DNA from 3 places in the Eubacterium limosum genome. Region 1 is predicted to be linked to each of the others. Evidence: riboswitches for the same ligand, from Rfam matches in the RefSeq annotation. Region 1 holds a riboswitch; each other region holds the start of a gene.
The links. Region 1 has a riboswitch for cobalamin ahead of B2M23_RS12995 (DUF2284 domain-containing protein). Riboswitches for the same ligand answer to the same signal wherever they lie in the genome.
Positions count from the first base shown of each region.

Region 1 (6,425 bases):
GTTACCAGTGCTGCCCATCAACGCAATAACCTGACCCTTTTCGACCCGGTCACCAACGCTTACCTTAAATTCGGAGTTATGACCCATTCTCAGGACGGTTTTTCCATCATCCATCATAATGTCAACGCATAATCCGTAACCGCCAAAATCACTTGCCCGGATGACTGTACCACTCTGCGGTGCGTAGATCGGCGTACCCATTGAGTTCGCGATATCCACTGCAAAGCAGCCTGCGTGGCTTCCTGGCTTATCTAAAGCGGAAATATTACCGACTGCCGGTAAAATAAAATTGTCTTTCTTTGAAGACATGGTCGGGTACTGCTTCGTTCCCTTTGAAACAATCTGAGCCACTGGCTCTTTTGCAACTGTTTCGGATAAGGTTGTTTCGCTCACAACCTTGCCGTCTTCATAGACGGTTTCGACTTCCTTATCAAGTTCTCCGTTCACACCTTGCTGTGTAACTACAGTTTGATCAACATATACATTGGGATCTTCCTGCTCAACGGTCTGGAAAGGTATGTCTTCTTTTTTAGTTGATGTTTTAGTCAGATTAATCTTTAAGATACTGGAGCTTGTCTCAGTCTCATTATTCTGGTTTTCTACATTCTCATTACTATTATTTTCAACGGTACCTTCAGCTGCTGGAGCTTCCTCTTGGGCTGGCTCATTGCTTTGGTCTCTCGCCACATCGGCTCCACCACGGCTTGCTACCTGGATTGGAGCGTTCGTACTCTCTTCACTCTTACTCGGATTAGTGTTACCTGTTGCTAAAACATTAGCACATGCAGTTGGATCGACTAAATCATCGATCGAAAAATTCTTAGGCGTTTCTACAACGTCACTCTGGATGTCGCATTTTACCAGCTTATCTGTATCCTGTACGTTACCGATCTTATTAATTGCACCTGCAATAACGGCCTGTACCTGATCAGATGAAGCCAGGTTTCCGACTTCCTGTCCGTCAACCTTCAATTGTACACCATGAACGCCGACCTGAAGGTCCTGTGCGTTCAATGCATCAGTAAATTCTTCTTCTGAAAACATTGGTTTATTAAATGTGATGCTCTTTTTAATCTGTATATCATTGTAGACATATGCTGTTTCTATCGACGTTTTCGATCGCATATCCTGCTCTACCTGATCCAGACTCTGTGTAAACACAGCCGCATCTTTGGTATAGCCTAAAACCTCTCCGTCAACCATTACCTTGTAACCAAGACAGGTTGAAGAAAAGAATCCGAGAAGAAGCGCTACACAGAAACCTGTGAATACGACTTTTTCTCTTTTGCTCAGGTGCTTGGCGTAATGCGCAAGCTTCTTAAAAAACATTTGAAGCTTGCCACCTGAGCGATGGCTTTCGTTGCTAATGCCTAATCACCACCCTCCTATATAATTTTGACCAAATTGTAAAGTTATTTACAATTTAGATATATTTTAACATATCCTTTGGCACTTGCCAATACCTTAACCGAAATTACTTAATATTTTATGAAAAATTCATTAAAATATACGTATTTTAGGTTTAATTAAGGCGGTTCTCGCCCCTTTATCGGATATTCATTATTTTTTTCTTTACAACTAAAACTAAATTAAAGAGGAAAATATTGTTATAAAAAAATAAATTTACGAGAAGTCCTTTATCAGGGCCGAATAAACCTTGACAAAAGAAAATCAAAGGGATATGATAAGGATAACTTAATATTGTAAACATTATGTAAATGGGAAAAAGGTGAAAATCCTTTGCTGTAATCGCAGCTGTAATGCAATATGTCCCCTTATATGCCACTGTCCGCCGGATGGGAAGGTAAGGGGAATGCCATTGTAGAGCCAGAAGACCGGCATAATGTTTTCTTAAAACACTCCGATTTAGAGTTATTTAAGAGATACGTTCCTTAATTGATTTCGTATTTTTTGCCTTCTCTAGCCGGAGAAGGCTTTTTTAATGTACTAAATGAAGGTGAGGTATTCCCATTGATCGAAACAAAAAAACAGGTAGAGCCTGCCAAGGAATTTAAAGGCGACACCGTCATCAAGAGCCTGATGACCCTCAAGCGCCAGCTTGAGGATAAACGTGAGCTGTTCGGTATTCATGAATATGCCTTTGCCAAAACCAACGACCTGCTGTTTTCCATGGGCACAAGACTTTTGTGCGAGGGGAACCAGTGCGGCCATTACGGCGCCACCTGGGCCTGCCCGCCAGCGGTAGGCAGCTATAACAGCTGTGTTGCCAAATGCCGTTCCTACGAAAACGTCTGTCTGCTTTCAACCGTTACCGATTTAAAAGACCAGTATAGCTTCAGAGGCTGGCACCAGGCGCGCATGGTTCACGAGGCCGCCACAGCCAAGTCTGCCCGGCTTTTCAGAGCCCATTATCCAGGCTCACTGGTGCTATCTACAGAAGGCTGTATCATCTGCGACCAGTGCACCTACCCCGATGCCCCTTGCCGTTATCCAGAGCAGATCTTCCCATCTGTGGAGGGCTACGGCATCGTGGTCATGGATCTGGCCAGCAAAACCGGCCTTTCCTATAATAACGGCCCTGAAACCGTCACCTATTTCAGCTTTGTGCTGTTTTAATCCCCATTCAGAAAGGAGAATCGCTATGAACATGACCATTTCCTCCATTCCTGCTGCCGAGCCGTTGCCTCCCGCTTTCACTGTTTCCGATTTTTATGCCCTCAAGGAAAAATACAGCGGCCTAAGAAAAAAGGCAGCCACGTCCTACTGCGCCCTGGATGGCGTCATCTCTCTCTTTCAGGCCATCGCCCAGGAAAAGGGTATTGACTTTAACCCTATGGTTTTCTATCCCATGTCCTCCTTTGTGAAAGAACGGGACATCTGCCGGTTGACAGAGATTCTGCTGGAAAGCGCCTTTTCTGCGGGAGAAAAAAGCGTGGACTTCACCATCAATCTTTTTAACGCAGGCGTTATCTCCCTGTCCATCAAAACCAAACAGCCCTGCAGGCCCCTTTCTCAGTATACAGAGGAACTCCAGGCACTTACTGACGCCTATGACGGCATCCAGGATACCCGCCGAATCGGCGGCCGGGAGCTGACCGCCTTTATCCTGAGGCGCAGCCCCGAAAAGACTGAAGAGTGCTTTGGCAGTGACCTGCTATATGTCCGTTTTTAAAATTTTTTCAGCCGTTTCCTCATCTATGATGAGATGGCGCGCAAACCCCGTATTCAGACAGCCAATGGCCGATCCTATATTCGCTTCAACAGGCACAATACCAATAAAATTCTTAATTTTAGAAAGCGGCGCCAGAGGAATCTGGATGGCAAAATCATCCTCCCCTTTAATCTGCTGTCCCTTCCAGTTAAAAAAGTAAGACAGAATATTGGAAGTAGCTCGCTCCGTAATCAGCCTCCGCCCAAAGCGCAGGGCTGTGGCGTGATCTGGCACACAGGGGTAGCCCCCAAGGGTCACCAGGGCTGTGTCCGTCTTTTTCCACAGTGCCAGAATACTGTTGTAATTATCCGTCGTCACAAACAAATCCCGCTCCTGCTTAGTAGTGGGGAAAGCCGGTGAGATCAGAAAATCCGCCTCAAAGCCCGTTTTCCGTGCAAAATCCGTGGCCAGCTCATTGGGATGGTAACCCTTGTGGGGCACTGTCGCCGTCCCGATCAGGGGGCATACCTTTCCGCTATACTGTCCAGTGAGCTCCCGGTTCGCTAAAATATCAATGACACGGCTGATATTATACCCCCAGCCAAGGCCCAAAATACGGGTTTTTGGGAGAAGCTCCAGAAGAAAATCCACAGCTGCCTCATAAAGGCGCTCCTGGGTTTCATTCTTATCCTCCGTACAGCTCACGACCTGGCAGCTTTTTAAGCCAAACCGGTTGCACAGCTCCCGGCTTTTTCCGATGCTGGTGCTGTCAAAGGACTTAATCTCAATTTTAACAATTCCCTCCCTGCGGGCCTTGTTCAGCAGATTGCTGACCGAGGGACGCGAGATGCCCATAGACTTTGCGATCTCTGCCTGGGTCATATTCTCTTCATAATACATTTGTGCCGCGGTAATAAGGCGGATCAGTTCTTTCTCTTTCACGATGCTCTCCTTTACAAATGTCAGCTGCTTTTTCTAAATATACTCTTTTTTTTGACAAATGTCAATCTGATGTTCTTAAGATTTAAAAACCAACAAACTTTACATTTGTCAAAAAATAGCTTATTTTTTGTATTTTCATGGTGTTTTTTAAAGTTTTTAAATTATTTTACGTTTTTTTAATTGACAAATGTTAATTCCAGTGATATTCTATAACCAAGTTGAAACCGATACCGGAGGTGAGAGTATGTCAGTAGAAACCTTAAAAATTAAAAACATGTTATTGACATCTGCTAATAAAATCATAAGCAGCGTCGAAAATTTAACCAAACTGGACTGTGAGCTCGGCGATGGCGACCACGGGACCACCATGGAAAAGATCGCTAAAGCACTGGTGAGCGAAGTTAATGTCTGGAACGAAGAAACCAACCTCAAAGAAGCGCTGGAAACGCTTAATGATACCCTGGAGGATATCAGCGGCGGCTCCGCGGCTCCTCTGTTTGGCTCCTTTATCTGCGGAATGGCCGATACAGCCGACCCCAGCGAAGATACCGACTCCTTCATTAAGACCATCCTGCTCGGCGCCTACGAAGAATTTTTCGATACATCCGGCGCAAAGCCAGGTGGGAAATCCATGATGGATGCCATTTATCCGGCGACTGAGGTTATCCGAAACGCCGATAAGATTAATCAGGAAGTCCTGAACCAGGCTGCCAAAGCTGCCCGTGAAGGCTCCGATGCGACCTCAGATATGCTGGGGAAATATGGACGCGCCCGCTACATCGGCGACCGCGCCATCGGTCACACCGATCCCGGCTCTGTCTCCTTCGCCCTGTTCTACGAAGGTTTGGCAGAGGGCTACGCCCTTTAATTTATTCTAATTTATTAAGTTCTTAGGAGGAATTTAAGATGAAATATGAAATCATGCACGTTGGCGTTCCTGTAAAGGAAACTGTATTACCTGAAGATTACGCTGAAGGCCTGAAGGTTTATATCTCCGGCCCGGACAACAACGATCTGAAATTTGAATACCTGCGTTTTGAAGAAGGGACTCCCCTTCACCCGGATGTTGTAAACAAAACCCACGTTGCCTATAAAGTACCAAATATCGACCAGTTCATCGAAGAAGAAGGCGCCACCGTCTTAAACGGAAGAATGGCCGTTGACGAAACCCTGGACATCGCCTTTGTATCCGTACACGACACCGTCCTCGAGCTGATGGAAATGAAGTGAGGTCCAGTTTTCAAAGAAAACTGGCAGCGAGCAAGAAGCGTTAGCGGGCGAGCGGTAACCGAACAAACGCATTTTTTCTGAAAAACACTCCAATCTGGATTTCTGTTTTTTAGAAAAAATACGCTCCTTGTGAGGTCCCGTTTTCAAAGAAAACTGGTAGCGAGCAAGGAGCGTTAGCGGGCGAGCAGTAACCGAACAAACGCATTTTTTCTGAAAAAATACGATCCTTTTAAAAAAACAAATTTAAAAACCAAATATAATCTAAATTAACAGGGGGAAATACTAAAATGACCATGAAAAAATTTTTAAACCAGCCGGAAAACATCGTATCTGAATTACTGGAAGGCCTGGAACTGGCAAACCCAGATATTATCGAAGTGACAGGCAACAACCTGGTTGTTAACAAAAAATTAAAGGATGCAGACCGCGTAACCGTCGTAACCTTAGGCGGCGCTGGCCACGAACCAGCCATCGAAGGCTTTGTCGGCGAAGGCATGGTAGACATCTGCGTTATCGGGGATATTTTCGCAGCGCCTGGCTACAAGGCCTGTATCGAAGCTTTAAAGATGGCCGATAAAGGCCACGGCGTTTTATTCGTTGTTTTAAATCACGCAGGCGATATGCTCACAGGCAACAAAACAATGAAAGAAGCCGCAAAATTAGGCTTAAACGTTAAAAAAGTGGTTACTCAGGAAGATATTGCCAACGCACCGCGCTCCAACGCAGACGACCGCCGCGGCCTGGTTGGCTGTGTACCTGTATACAAAATCGCTGCTGCTGCCGCAGCTGAAGGCAAATCCTTAGACGAAGTAGCTGCCATTGCCCAGAAATTCGCAGACAACATGGCAACCATCGCTGTAGCCGCCAAGGGCGCAACCCATCCGGCAAACGGCGAAGTTATCTCTACCTTAGGCGATGACGAAATGGAAGTTGGCATGGGACAGCACGGTGAAGGCGGCGGTGGACGCCAGCCAATGAAATCAGCCGATGAAACCGCTGTGATCATGGCAGACGAACTAATCGCAGACCTTGATCTTAAAGCCGGCGAAGACGTGATGGTATTCATCAACGGCAGCGGCTCCTCCACATTAATGGAACTTCTCATTGTTTTCCGCAAGGTTTACAAATACCTGGAAGAAAA
Region 1 covers NZ_CP019962.1:2,765,790-2,772,214, reverse strand. Annotated here, with positions in the region: gene B2M23_RS13000 (peptidoglycan DD-metalloendopeptidase family protein) at 1-1,329, opposite strand, end outside; cobalamin riboswitch at 1,696-1,858, shown strand; gene B2M23_RS12995 (DUF2284 domain-containing protein) at 1,972-2,577, shown strand; gene B2M23_RS12990 (ATP-binding protein) at 2,603-3,133, shown strand; gene B2M23_RS12985 (sugar-binding transcriptional regulator) at 3,116-4,054, opposite strand; gene B2M23_RS12980 (dihydroxyacetone kinase subunit L) at 4,299-4,922, shown strand; gene B2M23_RS12975 (hypothetical protein) at 4,961-5,284, shown strand; gene B2M23_RS12970 (dihydroxyacetone kinase subunit DhaK) at 5,572-6,425, shown strand, end outside.

Region 2 (6,425 bases), 670 kb from region 1:
AAAGGAAGTATTATTATGAGTACCAAGGAAAAATCAGAAAAAAAATCTGTTATTAGTAGAGACGTTTTAGCGGCAATGTTTAATACCAGTGAGTTTAAGCAGTATTCCCATGACTGTCGTCAGGAAGTTGTGGAATCCCTCGAAGGGCACGAATTTAAAACGTTGCTTGACCTTGACTGCGGCGGCGGAAAAATGCTTGAGCAGCTTTTTGAAACCTTTCCGGACATGGAAGCCTGCGGCTTCGACTATTCTCTGGACCGTCTGAATGGCGCAAAAGAACGTCTGGAAGGCAAAAATGTATCTTTCAAATTTGGGAACGCACAGTGTCTCCCTTATGAAGATAATCAGTTTGACGTTGTGGTCAGCACCTCAACTTTTCACCACTACCCCTACCCAGACAATGTTTTAAAGGAAGTACACCGGGTACTTAAACCAAAGGGAATCCTGGTTATCTGTGACACCTATCTTGGTGCTACACTGCGCTATCTCAACAATTTCTGTAAGCCTATCAATGAAGTTACAGAAATCCGCATGTATTCTGAAAAAGAAATCTGGCAAATGCTTGGCGGAGCTGGCTTTAACGGTATCACCTGGCGCCGTCTCAATAAACACGCTTACCTGGCTAAAGCTGTTGCTTCCGGAATTCCACTCATTGCTTAAACAGATTTTAATTAATACTGAGTTAATATATACCCCTTCGGGTCTGCCGAAGGGGTTTCTATTTATTTATTCTGCCTATAATAAAGAGACTGACTCTTATGGCAGTTTCACGCACTTCCTAGTCATCCATTGACCCTCTAAAGTTTATCTGATATAATTTAAAAGTTGGACTTATTTAAAAAGAAAACTTTTGCAAAGGAGGTATGTATTGTGCAAAAAAGAGAAACCTTCTCATCTCGCTTGGGCTTTCTGCTGATTTCGGCAGGCTGTGCCATCGGCTTGGGAAATGTCTGGCGCTTTCCATATATTGTTGGAAAATACGGCGGCGCTGCTTTTGTTTTACTGTATTTATTGTTTTTAATCATCATGGGGCTGCCGATCATGGTCATGGAATTTTCTGTCGGCCGTGCCAGCCAGAAAAGTATTGCCCGTTCTTTTGATGAATTAGAACCAAAGGGGACAAAATGGCATCTATACAGCTTTTTTGGTATCGCGGGAAATTATCTGCTGATGATGTTTTACACCACCATTGCCGGTTGGCTGCTGCTTTACTTCATTAAAATGGCCAAGGGCGATTTTGTCGGCTTAAACGCCGATGGTGTTTCTGCAGAATTCGGGAACCTGATGGGGCAGCCTGTCCTGATGACCGTTTTTATGATTATCGTAGTACTGATCTGTATGGGGGTTTGCTCCCGAGGGCTTCAAAACGGGGTTGAAAAGATCACAAAGGTTATGATGATTTGCCTGTTGGCAGTCATGATCATTCTGGTTGGACGTGCGGTCACACTGGAAGGAGGGGCAGAAGGCCTGAAATTTTATCTGATGCCGGATTTCAATAATCTGATGTATGACGCTCAGGGAAATATGATTTTAGGTGAAGCGATTTTTGCGGCTATGGGCCAGGCGTTTTTTACCCTGTCCCTTGGAATCGGCGCATTGGCAATATTTGGAAGCTATATCGGAAAAGACCACACACTGGGCGGCGAAGCCCTCCGTGTCACACTGCTTGATACGGCTGTCGCCATTATGTCCGGGTTGATTATTTTTCCAGCCTGTTTTGCTTTTAACGTTGCGCCTAACGAAGGCCCTGCCCTTATTTTTGTGACACTTCCCAACATTTTTAACGAAATGCCCATGGGCCAGGTCTGGGGTGCTCTGTTCTTTGTGTTCATGAGCTTTGCCGCACTGTCAACCGTTATCGCTGTGTTTGAAAACATTATTTCATTCGCCATTGACCGCTGGGGTTTTAGCCGAAAAAAATCCGTTTTGATTAACCTGGTTGCCATTATCCTTTTGTCCATGCCTTGTATTCTGGGCTTTAATGTACTTTCAGGCTTTCAGCCGCTGGGCCAGGGTACCGGTATTCTCGATCTTGAGGACTTTATCGTCAGTAATAATCTTCTGCCGCTGGGCTCTCTTATTTATCTGCTGTTCTGTGTATCTAAGAAAGGCTGGGGCTGGGACGCTTTTATTAATGAGGCCAATACCGGCAACGGCTTAAAATTTCCAAAAGGTATCCGTTTTTATGTAACTTGGATTTTACCTTTTGTCATTCTCTTTATCTTTATTATGGGTTACCTAAATAAATTTGGCGTTGCACTGTAAAAAACAAGACCACTCTTTATCACAAGAGAGTGGTCTTTTATTTGATTAGTTGGATTTTTGATCCATCCATTTTTCCAACACTTCAAGCAGACGATCCATTTCGATGGGTTTTGCCACATGGTCATTCATACCGACACTTCTTGCTTTTGCGGCGTCTGAAGTGAATGCATTGGCTGTCAATGCAATAATTGGAATGGTCTTTGCATCCTTACGTTTTAAATGACGGATTGCCAGGGTCGCTTCATAACCGTTCATAACCGGCATTTGAATGTCCATTAATATGGCACTGTAATCCTCCGGCGCTGACTTCTCAAAAGTCTCCACTGCTTCCTCCCCATTGGTAACAGCATTAACCTCTATACCGTACATTTTAAGCAGCTCCACAGCAATCTCACGATTAATCTCATTGTCCTCTGCCAGAAGTACTTTCTTCCCATAAATTTCATCTGTAAAAACCGTATCTTTTTCATGGTTTTTGCGTCTGCCGCCATCTCCAGATTCAGACGGTCCAGCCAATGTGTCATGGTAAGTTTCATCCTTCACACACACTTCAAAGGGAACAGACACAGTAAATATACTTCCCTTTCCCTTAACGCTTTCCACACTGACCGTACCATTCATCATGCGGACTATATTTTCTGTAATCGCCATTCCAAGGCCAGTCCCCTGCATCTTACTGATCTGGTGATCCTCAGCCCGAGCAAAAGGATCAAATACCTGGGGTAAAAACCCTTCAGATATCCCAATGCCGTTATCAGTACAGACAAACTCATACTGGCTTTTTTTAGGATTTGGTGAGTATTGTTCACTGATTTTCAGTGATATCTTCCCACCTTCGGGCGTATACTTGATGGCATTGGAAAGGAGATTCATCAAAACCTGCCGCAAGCGGTCGCCATCTGCAATGATATTTTCATGCTTAACATTTTCAAGGCTGATCTCAAAATGCTGTTTTTTTTCATTAACCAGAGGCCGGCACATATCTGCTACTATATCGGTAAGTCCTTGTAAATTAATGGGCTCTAATGTCATGTTAACTTTGCCACTTTCAATTTTTGACATATCCAGTACTTCATTAATCAGGCTGAGCAGATGCTGGCTCGATGAACTGATTTTATTCAGGCAGTCTCGGATCTTGTCTGGAGCATCAAGATTCGCCTGCGCAATTTCCGTCATCCCCATAACCGCATTCATTGGCGTCCGGATGTCATGAGACATAGCTGAAAGAAAATTAGTCTTTGCCGCATTGGCCACCCTTGCTGTCTGATAGGCTTCATTCAATACCCTGCGCTGTATCTCCTGTTCCTCCCGTTCCTTTGTAATGTCAATGCCAACACTGTAAAAGGACTCAATGCCATCCCAACTTTCTTCGCCGCTGACATAACTGTAGGTCATTGTAAGAATTTTAATTTTCCCATCATGGGTTATAACCCGCCCTTCAACAGCCGTAGACATACCGCTTTCTTTCGAATTGTTCATGATTCTGGCCGCACGCCCAATATCATCTGGATGTACATAATTGCACGGGAGTGCATCTCATCTTCAAACTGCTCCTTCGTATAGCCGATCAATTCCAAAAAATTACCGCCATACCATAAGACGGTTCGCATATCTCGGGCGTCTACCCGGGCGAACCCTCCTGGAATAGTTCTCAGAATGGCTTCCCGCTCCCGTTCTTTTTTCTCGAGCTTATACTCTGTACTAAAATTATCATGAGATAGCTCGAGACGGCATCTGCGCCCCTCCCAATCAACAATCCGATCCTTGAGCATAAATTTACGCCCTAAAGACGGATTATAAAAATCCCATTCATAAAATTCATCTTCCGTCAGATAGGCATTAGTACAAAATGGACAGGGACTGGTCCTGCACTGTATAACCTCGTAACATTTACGTCCAATCACTTTCTCATTCGGAGCCCCAAGTGTCTCATAGGAAGTCTTATTAATATACAACAGCTCATAAGTCTCCATATCCGCAATATATGCATTGCCGGCATATTCATCCAGCATCCATCTAAAATACCCGGCTTTTTTCTCTAACAACCGATTTTCTTCCATTATTCGGTGATACTCATCAGGTGATAACAACACTTCAGCACTTGTAGCTTCTTCAGTTTTCTGATCCTTCATAAGTTTTCCTCTCCCTTTTCCTTGTACATCTATACTATCGAAATCAGCGTTTTACGCTGCACTATTTTACAAACGCATGATCATATTATATCATATTTTCAAGATAAGACCCAGAGAGGCAATAATTTTATTCACAAAGCCGCACTGCGTTGACACACGTTCTAAAACGTGCTAAAATTAAAATAACTAAATAAATATTCAATTTCAAGGTGCTTATACACGTAAGAGAATAGGGAAACCGGTGAAAATCCGGTACGAACCCATCACTGTAAGCAGAGACAACGCCCATCAGGCCACTGAAAATATTCGGGAAGGCGGGCCGCGGAGGATCTGTAAGTCAGGAGACCTGCCTTGAAAGCTGTTTTGCCTGGGGTATCGCGTAAAAACAGTACCGTTGATCACTGGTTAAATGGGAACCGGTCAGCAAATGCTGACCGGTTCTTTTTTAATACTTTTCATTAATTTAAAAGGAGACAAAGAGATGAAAAAATCACTAAAAACCAACCTTTTGAGCCTGACACTTTCCTTACTCCTGGCAGCTTCCCTGCTTGGCGGCTGTACCCAAAGCAGCACAGACAACGCCTCAAAGACAAACAGCAGCAGCACCGGTTTCCCGGTAACCGTAACAAACTACGACGGTACTGAGCTGACTATCAGTCAAAAGCCCGAACGCATTGCTTCTCTGACCCTGGGTATGGATGAAATGTTATTGGAAATGGCGGATGAAAGCCGCGTTGTTGGCCTCTCCGGCAAAAATGCTGACAATGAGGCTGTGTCCAACGTTGCAGACAAAGCCTCTAAATTCCCAAAAATCGAAAACAACATCGAAACTCTTTTAGCTGCCAAACCCGATCTGGTCATTGGCTCAAGCTGGATCAAAGATGAATTTTTGCAGCAGCTCAAGGATAACAACATCCCCTACTATGGCTATAAAACACCTGTTACTGTTGAAGAACAGGAAGCTATTATCCTGGACCTCTCCAAGGTGCTCGGCGAGAGCGATAAAGGCCAGTCCATTGTAGATGACATGAACAAACGCATGGATGAAGTTATCCGCAAATCTGAAACGTCAAAGGATAAAGATGTAAAGGTCATGGCCTACAACATGCATGGCAGTACCAATGCCAACAATACCATTTTTAACGACATTGTTCAAAAAATAGGGGCTGTCAATGTTTCTGCCGATGCTGGACTGGACGGCGTTGCCAAAATTTCCAAGGAAAAAATCATTGAGCTGAACCCACAGGTACTGATCCTTATGGCCTGGGAACAGGACGATCTTCAGGAATTCCAAGCCTTCGCCGATTCTCTGAAAACTGACGAAAGCTTAAAAAATGTAGATGCCATCAAAAATGGTCGCGTGTATACTGCCTCCAATCGCTATATGACTTCAGTCTCGCACCATATCATCGAGGGCATTGAATTCATGGGAGCGTCCGTATATCCTGATGTTTTCTAAAAGCAGAAAGACCTTATATGGACTTCTCATCCTTTTCCTCACAACAGCTTTTATCCTTTCCGTTGCCCTCGGCGCTGTCAGGGTCCCCATTGGAGAATCTATCCGGATTCTCATCAATGGCATAACACAGCATTCCTTTTTTGAAGTGGATAAAAGTTATGAAAGCATCATTTTCAGCGTTCGCCTTCCCCGGGTTATCATCGCAATCCTGGTGGGGGCTGCGCTGGCCATCTCCGGAACAGCCATTCAGAGCCTGTTCCGGAATCCTATGGCCGATCCTGGCGTTATCGGAATATCCAGCGGCGCAAGCTTCGGCGCCATTGTCGTCATCGCTTTGGGACTCAGCTCTGTCAGCCTTTATTTTACACCGATTTTTGCTTCTCTCGGAGCCCTTTTAATCGCCTATGTAATCTATCGACTTTCCTGCCGGGATCGGAGTGTATCCATGCTGACGATGATTCTGTCCGGCATGGCGGTCAGCACCTTTATTCGTGGAATGATCGCCTTTATCCTGACAGGACTAAACAATGACCAAATGAAAGATTACATGTTCTGGTCTGTTGGCAGCC
Region 2 covers NZ_CP019962.1:2,096,689-2,103,113, reverse strand. Annotated here, with positions in the region: gene B2M23_RS09715 (class I SAM-dependent methyltransferase) at 16-660, shown strand; gene B2M23_RS09710 (sodium-dependent transporter) at 871-2,265, shown strand; gene B2M23_RS09705 (hybrid sensor histidine kinase/response regulator) at 2,311-3,744, opposite strand; gene B2M23_RS21750 (hypothetical protein) at 3,741-4,397, opposite strand; cobalamin riboswitch at 4,588-4,765, shown strand; gene B2M23_RS09700 (ABC transporter substrate-binding protein) at 4,879-5,856, shown strand; gene B2M23_RS09695 (FecCD family ABC transporter permease) at 5,846-6,425, shown strand, end outside.
Region 2: linked by a shared signal. The riboswitch ahead of B2M23_RS09700 (ABC transporter substrate-binding protein) and the one ahead of B2M23_RS12995 (DUF2284 domain-containing protein) in region 1 are both predicted to bind cobalamin.

Region 3 (6,425 bases), 330 kb from region 1:
AACAGAAATATTTAATTCGTCCAGCATTCCGTTAACCATATTGGTGACTGTTTTATAGCCACACATATATTTTCCAGCACCTTCAGAAACCCCTAAGATAACAGGTGATCTCTGCTCATTGGCCGTCTGAAGAACCGCTTTGGTCCATTCAAGATTATTGATGTTGAACTGTCCCACACCATAATGGCCTGCTTTTGCTTTATTAAGCATTTCTTTTGCTGATACTAACATAATAGAATGATCCTCCTAAAATTTTGAGTTTAACTAACTTTATAAATTATATATTAAGTGCAAAAAAGTCTCAAGACCTATACCAATTTTTCCAGCATGAAAACCCAGGTTAATCATTTGCAGATTTTATTAAAGCGGTTTCATTTTTTTAGATCAGAGAGTCTTTTCTTTAATTTCTTCAGGTTGCTCTGAGTAGAGAAGCCTTAATTTGTTCTCTGAGTACTCATAGGTATGCTTGTAAGTGCTCTCAATGATTTTTCCCAGCAGAGCAGTATCGTTGTTTGAGATAGCCTTTGAGAGCTTGTCCATATCGCCGTATAAAAGGCGGTCGACACGGTCATAATCATCATTACTGACAAAGGTTTTAAGAATGACCCCATAAGCCAGTTTGATTTTCAGATGCTCGTAAATATTCTGTATGGCCGGGGACTGGATTGATGAGATTAGAATATCGGTTAAGGCTGTTGTGATGCCGCGGCTGTAGCGTTTACTTTCCAGAAGCTCAAGAATATGTTTTTTGTCCTTTTCGCTCATGGATTTGAAAGCGTCAAAGGCGATAGCCTTACATGAATAGCGCAGAATCTGGAGACTGCTCAGGTATTCGTCCAGCTGGCCAAGGACTTCCGGGGAATGAGAACGCTCAAAAACGATTTGGGTGCCCTTTCCATTAAAGGTTCTGGTCAGGCCGAGGGAATTCAGGATAGACAGGGCTTTTCGGACGGTAACTGGTGAAACGCCATAAACTCTGCGCAGTTCGGATTCGGAAGGAAGAAAATCGCCGGCTACATTGCCGGATTTTTCGCTCTCCCACATAATATCACTGGCAATCCTCAGATAAAGCGGTGTCGGAGCATTGTCGATAAACCAGTTAAAACTTTCAGCTTCAGAAGGCGCCGCCGGTGCGTTCACCATATAGGCCGCATCAAAGCGCTGGCTGATTTCATTAAAGCCCTGAAGCAGTAAATGATGAAAATGTTTGAAATTCTGCTTAGCGGCATGGTCCAGCAGTTCTTTGTACCATCCTTTGATGGTGTCTTCTGAAAGATCTTCATGGAGCGTATGGCCAGTAATACTGCTGTGAATGGAGTCGATTCGGACAAAATCGCAGACCTGTTCAAAAAGTTCGATGATAAAAGGATTTTCTGTTCTTCTCAGGATATTCCGGATGAAGCGGCAGTGAAAAGCAAACAATTCGATCGGGTTGGAAGAATCCAGATTGTCGGTCATTTCGTAAAGGGTCATATAATCCTCACTGTTGCATTTAGAAGCGCCGTGTGTAATGATGCTGGGTAAAAGGATAGAAAGCATCCGGTATGTATCACTGATGCCGTGACACCGGTTTTTAAAGCGTTTTTCATAAGCTGCGCGGTGCTCTGGCAGGCGGCTGTCAAAGATAACCTGAGCATTTTTACCGTGGGAGCAGAAAATAAGATTGTTGTCCTGCAACAGACGCAGGGCCTTTCGAACGGAATTACGACTGGCACCCATTTGTTTGCTGATTTTAGGTTCAGATGGCAGGGTATCACCCAGTTTTAATTTGCCGTTGTAAATATCATCCTCAATCTTTCTGCAAATAAATAGATACAATGGAATTTCTTTTTTCAAAATACAATCTCCTTTGGGGGTATTTTAATAGTATAACATCATTTAGTAAAAATCACATTTAAATTGAGAAAAAATTATAAAGAAATTCTCTTTTGCTTAACCTTTACCATATCGGAATTAGATGTAAGAGCCTCAAAATGAGGTGTACCCATTTTGAAGAGAATTAAACATAGAAAAAATATTTTGATGGTAGTAGAATACTGAAAATATTCTAAAATGGGTTTTTCACATTGTGAATTCGGGTAAAAATAAAAAAACGAATAAAAAGGATATAATTGGTTGAATTAAAATGATAACTTCAATTGCAGATAAAAAGTTTTTAAATAAAGAGATTGCTTTGACGGGAGATTCGATTTATAATAAAGTATATATATTGGGAAAACTAAATAAAAATTGCGGCATCCGGAAAGTGCTGGCACACTTATCCGGCTTGCGCAGGTGCACAACCACCATACACAACGGCCCTGGGGGGCACGTACCGCATTACTTATTATAGGCTATTTTTGTGCTAAAAACAAGAGGACACCCTATAAATAAGTGGGCTTATTTGTGTTAGCATTTTATAAAAGTGTCATATAACTGTGCATGGTTGGTTTAATCCTGCACAGTTTTTTATTTGGTTTTCCCTGAAATTTAGGAGAAGACAATGGAATCAAGGTTAGATCAAAAGGCAATTGGCCAGCGTATCCGGCAGCGTAGAACTTTTTTAAATATGAGCCGCGAGGATTTGGCGCGAAAAATAGGGATTACACAGACTTTTTTAACGGACATTGAGCTGGGAACCAAAGGCTTTTCTCTTAAGAGTCTTGAACGTTTCTGCGAAGCGTTAAAAATGTCTTCAGACAGCATCCTGTTTGGCAAAAGCCTGGATGAGAAAGAAAAAAACACTGCATTGCTTGATATTCTAGAGCATTGCCCTGATGAAAAAAAGGAATACGCAGAAAGAATGATGATGCTCTTTTTAATGAGCCATGAAACAGAAAACTAGCGTGAATGTGTAAAATGACCGGACTCTGGAAAAAGAGACCGGTTTTTTATTGCCTGTAATCCGATTACAGAAAATATGTAGAATATTCGGTGAAATTGGCAAAAAACTGCTTATTTCCCATAAAAAGGGGTAGCGTCTGAGTCAGATTGGTGATATAATTGGAAACGAAAATTGAATAGGAAAGACTAATGTAAAATCTGTTTTGGATTCTTTCGTTTTTGCTCCGGTAAAAACAAAGGATAAAGGGAATCTGGTGAAAATCCAGAGCGATCCGGTCACTGTAATTCGTTAAGTCTCCTTATGATGCCACTGGAATGAAAACCGGGAAGGCGAGGAGAATATAATGCGATGAGTCAGGAAACCTACTAAACAGAGTGCTAATAATTACCTCCAGGGAAAAGGGAACTTAGTAACGTTAATTTAATTGTGGTATCCGCAGTAATCAGCGTGGATAAATAATTCTGTTGACAAACCTCTTTTTTTACGGAGACGTAATGAAGAGGTTTTTATTTGTTTTGAATGAATGTTTGATTGAAGGAGAAGGATTGAAATGAAGTTAGTTGTAGTGGGGATCAATCATAAAGACACACCTCTGGAAATCAGGGAAAAGGGTGCTTTTATCAAGCGGACCGTAAAAGAAGGTATTGCGAGCCTTCTGGAAGAGGCGTGTATCGAAGAGGTGATCATTCTTTCTACCTGTAATCGAAGCGAAATTTACGTGGCGACCCGTGACGTGGAAGCAGCAGGCCGGGCGCTGAAAAATTTTTATATCGAGGAGAAATCCAGGGAGCTGGAAAATTATCTGTTCTGTGAAAAGGGCAGAGAGGCCATCCTGCATCTTTACCGGGTAGTGACAGGGCTGGATTCGATGATTCTGGGTGAGGATCAGATCTTAGGACAGGTAAAGGATGCCCTTGAATTATCCCAGTCTGTTCACGGCTGCGGGAAATATTTAACCAAGGCTTTCAGAGAAGCCGTCACCTTTGCCAAGAAGGTTAAAACCGTTTATAAAATTTCCGAGACCCCGCTCTCCCTGAGCTCGACAGCGGTTAAGCATGTTAAAAGAACCTATGAGGACTATGCCGATAAAAAGGTGCTGATCATCGGTTCTGGAAAAATGGGGCTTCTGGCGCTGCGTTATATGGCGGCAGAGGGCTTTAACAGCGTCTATATGACCAATCGTACCTATCATCCGGGGGATGAGTACCGTGATATCTATGAGGGCGTCAACATGATCCGCTACGAGGACCGCTATGAAGCCATTGAGGATATCGATGTGATTATCTCAGCAACAGCCTCACCCCATGTGGTTTTAAAACGGGAGCTCATGCCAGAGCGCAAAAAGCCGCTCATGGCCATTGACCTGGCACTGCCAAGAGATATTGAGGAAGCCATCTCGGAAATGGACAGAGTCGAGCTGCTGACCATTGATAATTTTAAGGACATCATTGATGAAAAAATGCACTACCGTGAGCGAGTGGCAGAGAAGATCGCCCTCGAGATCGAAGAGGAAATCGACGGACTCATGGTCTGGATTACCAAGTCCAAGGTAGATAACATGGTGGCACATTTTAACCAGGTTTCCGGACAGCTGGCAGACGAAACCATTGAGATTCTCAACAAGCGCTATCAGTTTGAGGGGAAGGACAAGGAATTTCTTGAAAAAATTGTCCATTCAAAATTCCGTGAAATGGTGATGCCGTCCATCAAACAGCTGAAAACACTGGACAGCGAGGACGATATACTGCGCTTTGAGAAAACACTGGCCTTTTTATTTTCAGGCGGCAATGCGGAGGCGGCTCAATGAAAGGGCCGATTCTGCTCAACTTTAAAGGGAAAAAGGCCCTTGTGATTGGCGGCGGAAAGGTAGGGATGCGGCGCGCGGAAACCCTAGCCGGGTATGGGTGTTCTGTGACCTGCGTGGATAAAAACATGGAGGTTCCAGAAAAGCCGGTTGAGAACATCCGTTATATTAAAGCATACTGCCGGATCGAGACAGCCCTTGACGGCATGGATCTTGTAGTGGCGGCGACAGACCAGCGTGAGCTGAACGCCCAGATTCTTGAGAGCTGTAAAATACGCGGCATCTGGTGCAACGTTTCAGACGACCCGGAGCATTCTGATTTTATTTTTCCCTCAGTGGTAAGGCGGGGAGACTTGACGATCTCGGTCTGTACCGACGGCGCCAGTCCAACGCTGACTACCCAGATAAAAAGGGAACTGGAAGAAAAATACAATGAAAGCTACGCAGAGCGTCTCAGTCTGCTTAAACAGCTGAGGCTGCATATATTGAAAACAGAAACCTCACCGGAGGCAAAAAAGAGACGGCTCAAGGAGCTGACAGCGTTAACCATTGAAGAATTGCAGAGAGAAGTGGAGAAAATATGAAAATAATCGTAGGCTCAAGAGGCAGTAAGCTGGCAGTGGTCCAGACAAACTGGCTTCTTGAGGAATTAAGAAAAGCAAACCCGGAGGTCGATTTTGAACTCAAAATCATCAAGACAAAGGGCGATAAAATTCAGCACAAAGCCCTTGATAAAATTGGGGATAAGGGTATTTTTACCAAAGAGCTGGAGGATGCCCTCTTAAGCGGTGAAATTGATATGGCCGTTCACAGCATGAAGGATATGCCTTCTGCATTGCCCGAGGGGCTGACACTTTCTGTGCCGCCCATGCGGGAAGACCCGAGGGATGTGCTGTTGACACCGCATAAAATAAGCGCTGTCCAGGAGCTGCCCGAAAATGCAGTCATCGGTACTGGAAGCAAACGCCGGATTTATCAGCTGAAAAATATCCGAAAAGATTTTGAAGTGGTGGGAATCCGCGGAAATATTGATACCCGTATCCGGAAAATGAAAGAGCAGGGACTGGATGGCATTATTCTGGCGGCGGCAGGCCTTAAACGCATCGGCGTTTATGAGAGCGAGGATTATACCTGCCTCCCACTTGAACCATGCCAGTTTGTATCGGCGCCAGCCCAGGGGATTCTGGCAGTGGAAATCCGTGAGGATAACGAAACCGTCAAGGCACTCATGGAATCTGTCAGTAACCCGGTTACCAAGGCGCAAATGACAGCGGAACGCCAGTTTTTGATCAGCTTAAACGGCAGCTGCCATATCCCTATCGGAGCATACTGTGATGTGGAGGGTGAAAAATTGACCCTTTACGGACTTTTTGGCAACGAAGACGGCACGATTCTATATAAAGGACAGACAGAGGGAGCCCTGGGCGAGGAAGCAAAAATGGGAGACCGTCTGGCAAAGGAACTGAAAGAAATGGTAGAAGCAGAAATTAAGCCGGGCACGGTCTATCTGGCTGGCGGCGGCTGCGGTGATAAGGGACTGATCACCGTCAAAGCCATGGAAAAATTAAAAACCTGTGACGCGGTGGTTTACGACGCGCTGGTCAATGAGGAATTCCTGAAATGGACAAAACCAGAGTGTGAAAAGATTTATGTCGGCAAAAGAGCCGCCAACCATGCGCTGCCTCAGGATGAAATCAACGCTCTGCTGATCAAGCTGGGCAAGGAAGGCAAAAATGTTGTCCGCCTTAAGGGCGGCGACCCTTATGTTTTTGGACGCGGCGGCGAGGAAGGCGAGGA
Region 3 covers NZ_CP019962.1:2,431,120-2,437,544, forward strand. Annotated here, with positions in the region: gene fba (class II fructose-1,6-bisphosphate aldolase) at 1-231, opposite strand, end outside; gene B2M23_RS11500 (GntR family transcriptional regulator) at 385-1,836, opposite strand; gene B2M23_RS11505 (helix-turn-helix domain-containing protein) at 2,483-2,824, shown strand; cobalamin riboswitch at 3,026-3,208, shown strand; gene hemA (glutamyl-tRNA reductase) at 3,375-4,631, shown strand; gene B2M23_RS11515 (precorrin-2 dehydrogenase/sirohydrochlorin ferrochelatase family protein) at 4,628-5,212, shown strand; gene hemC (hydroxymethylbilane synthase) at 5,209-6,425, shown strand, end outside.
Region 3: linked by a shared signal. The riboswitch ahead of hemA (glutamyl-tRNA reductase) and the one ahead of B2M23_RS12995 (DUF2284 domain-containing protein) in region 1 are both predicted to bind cobalamin.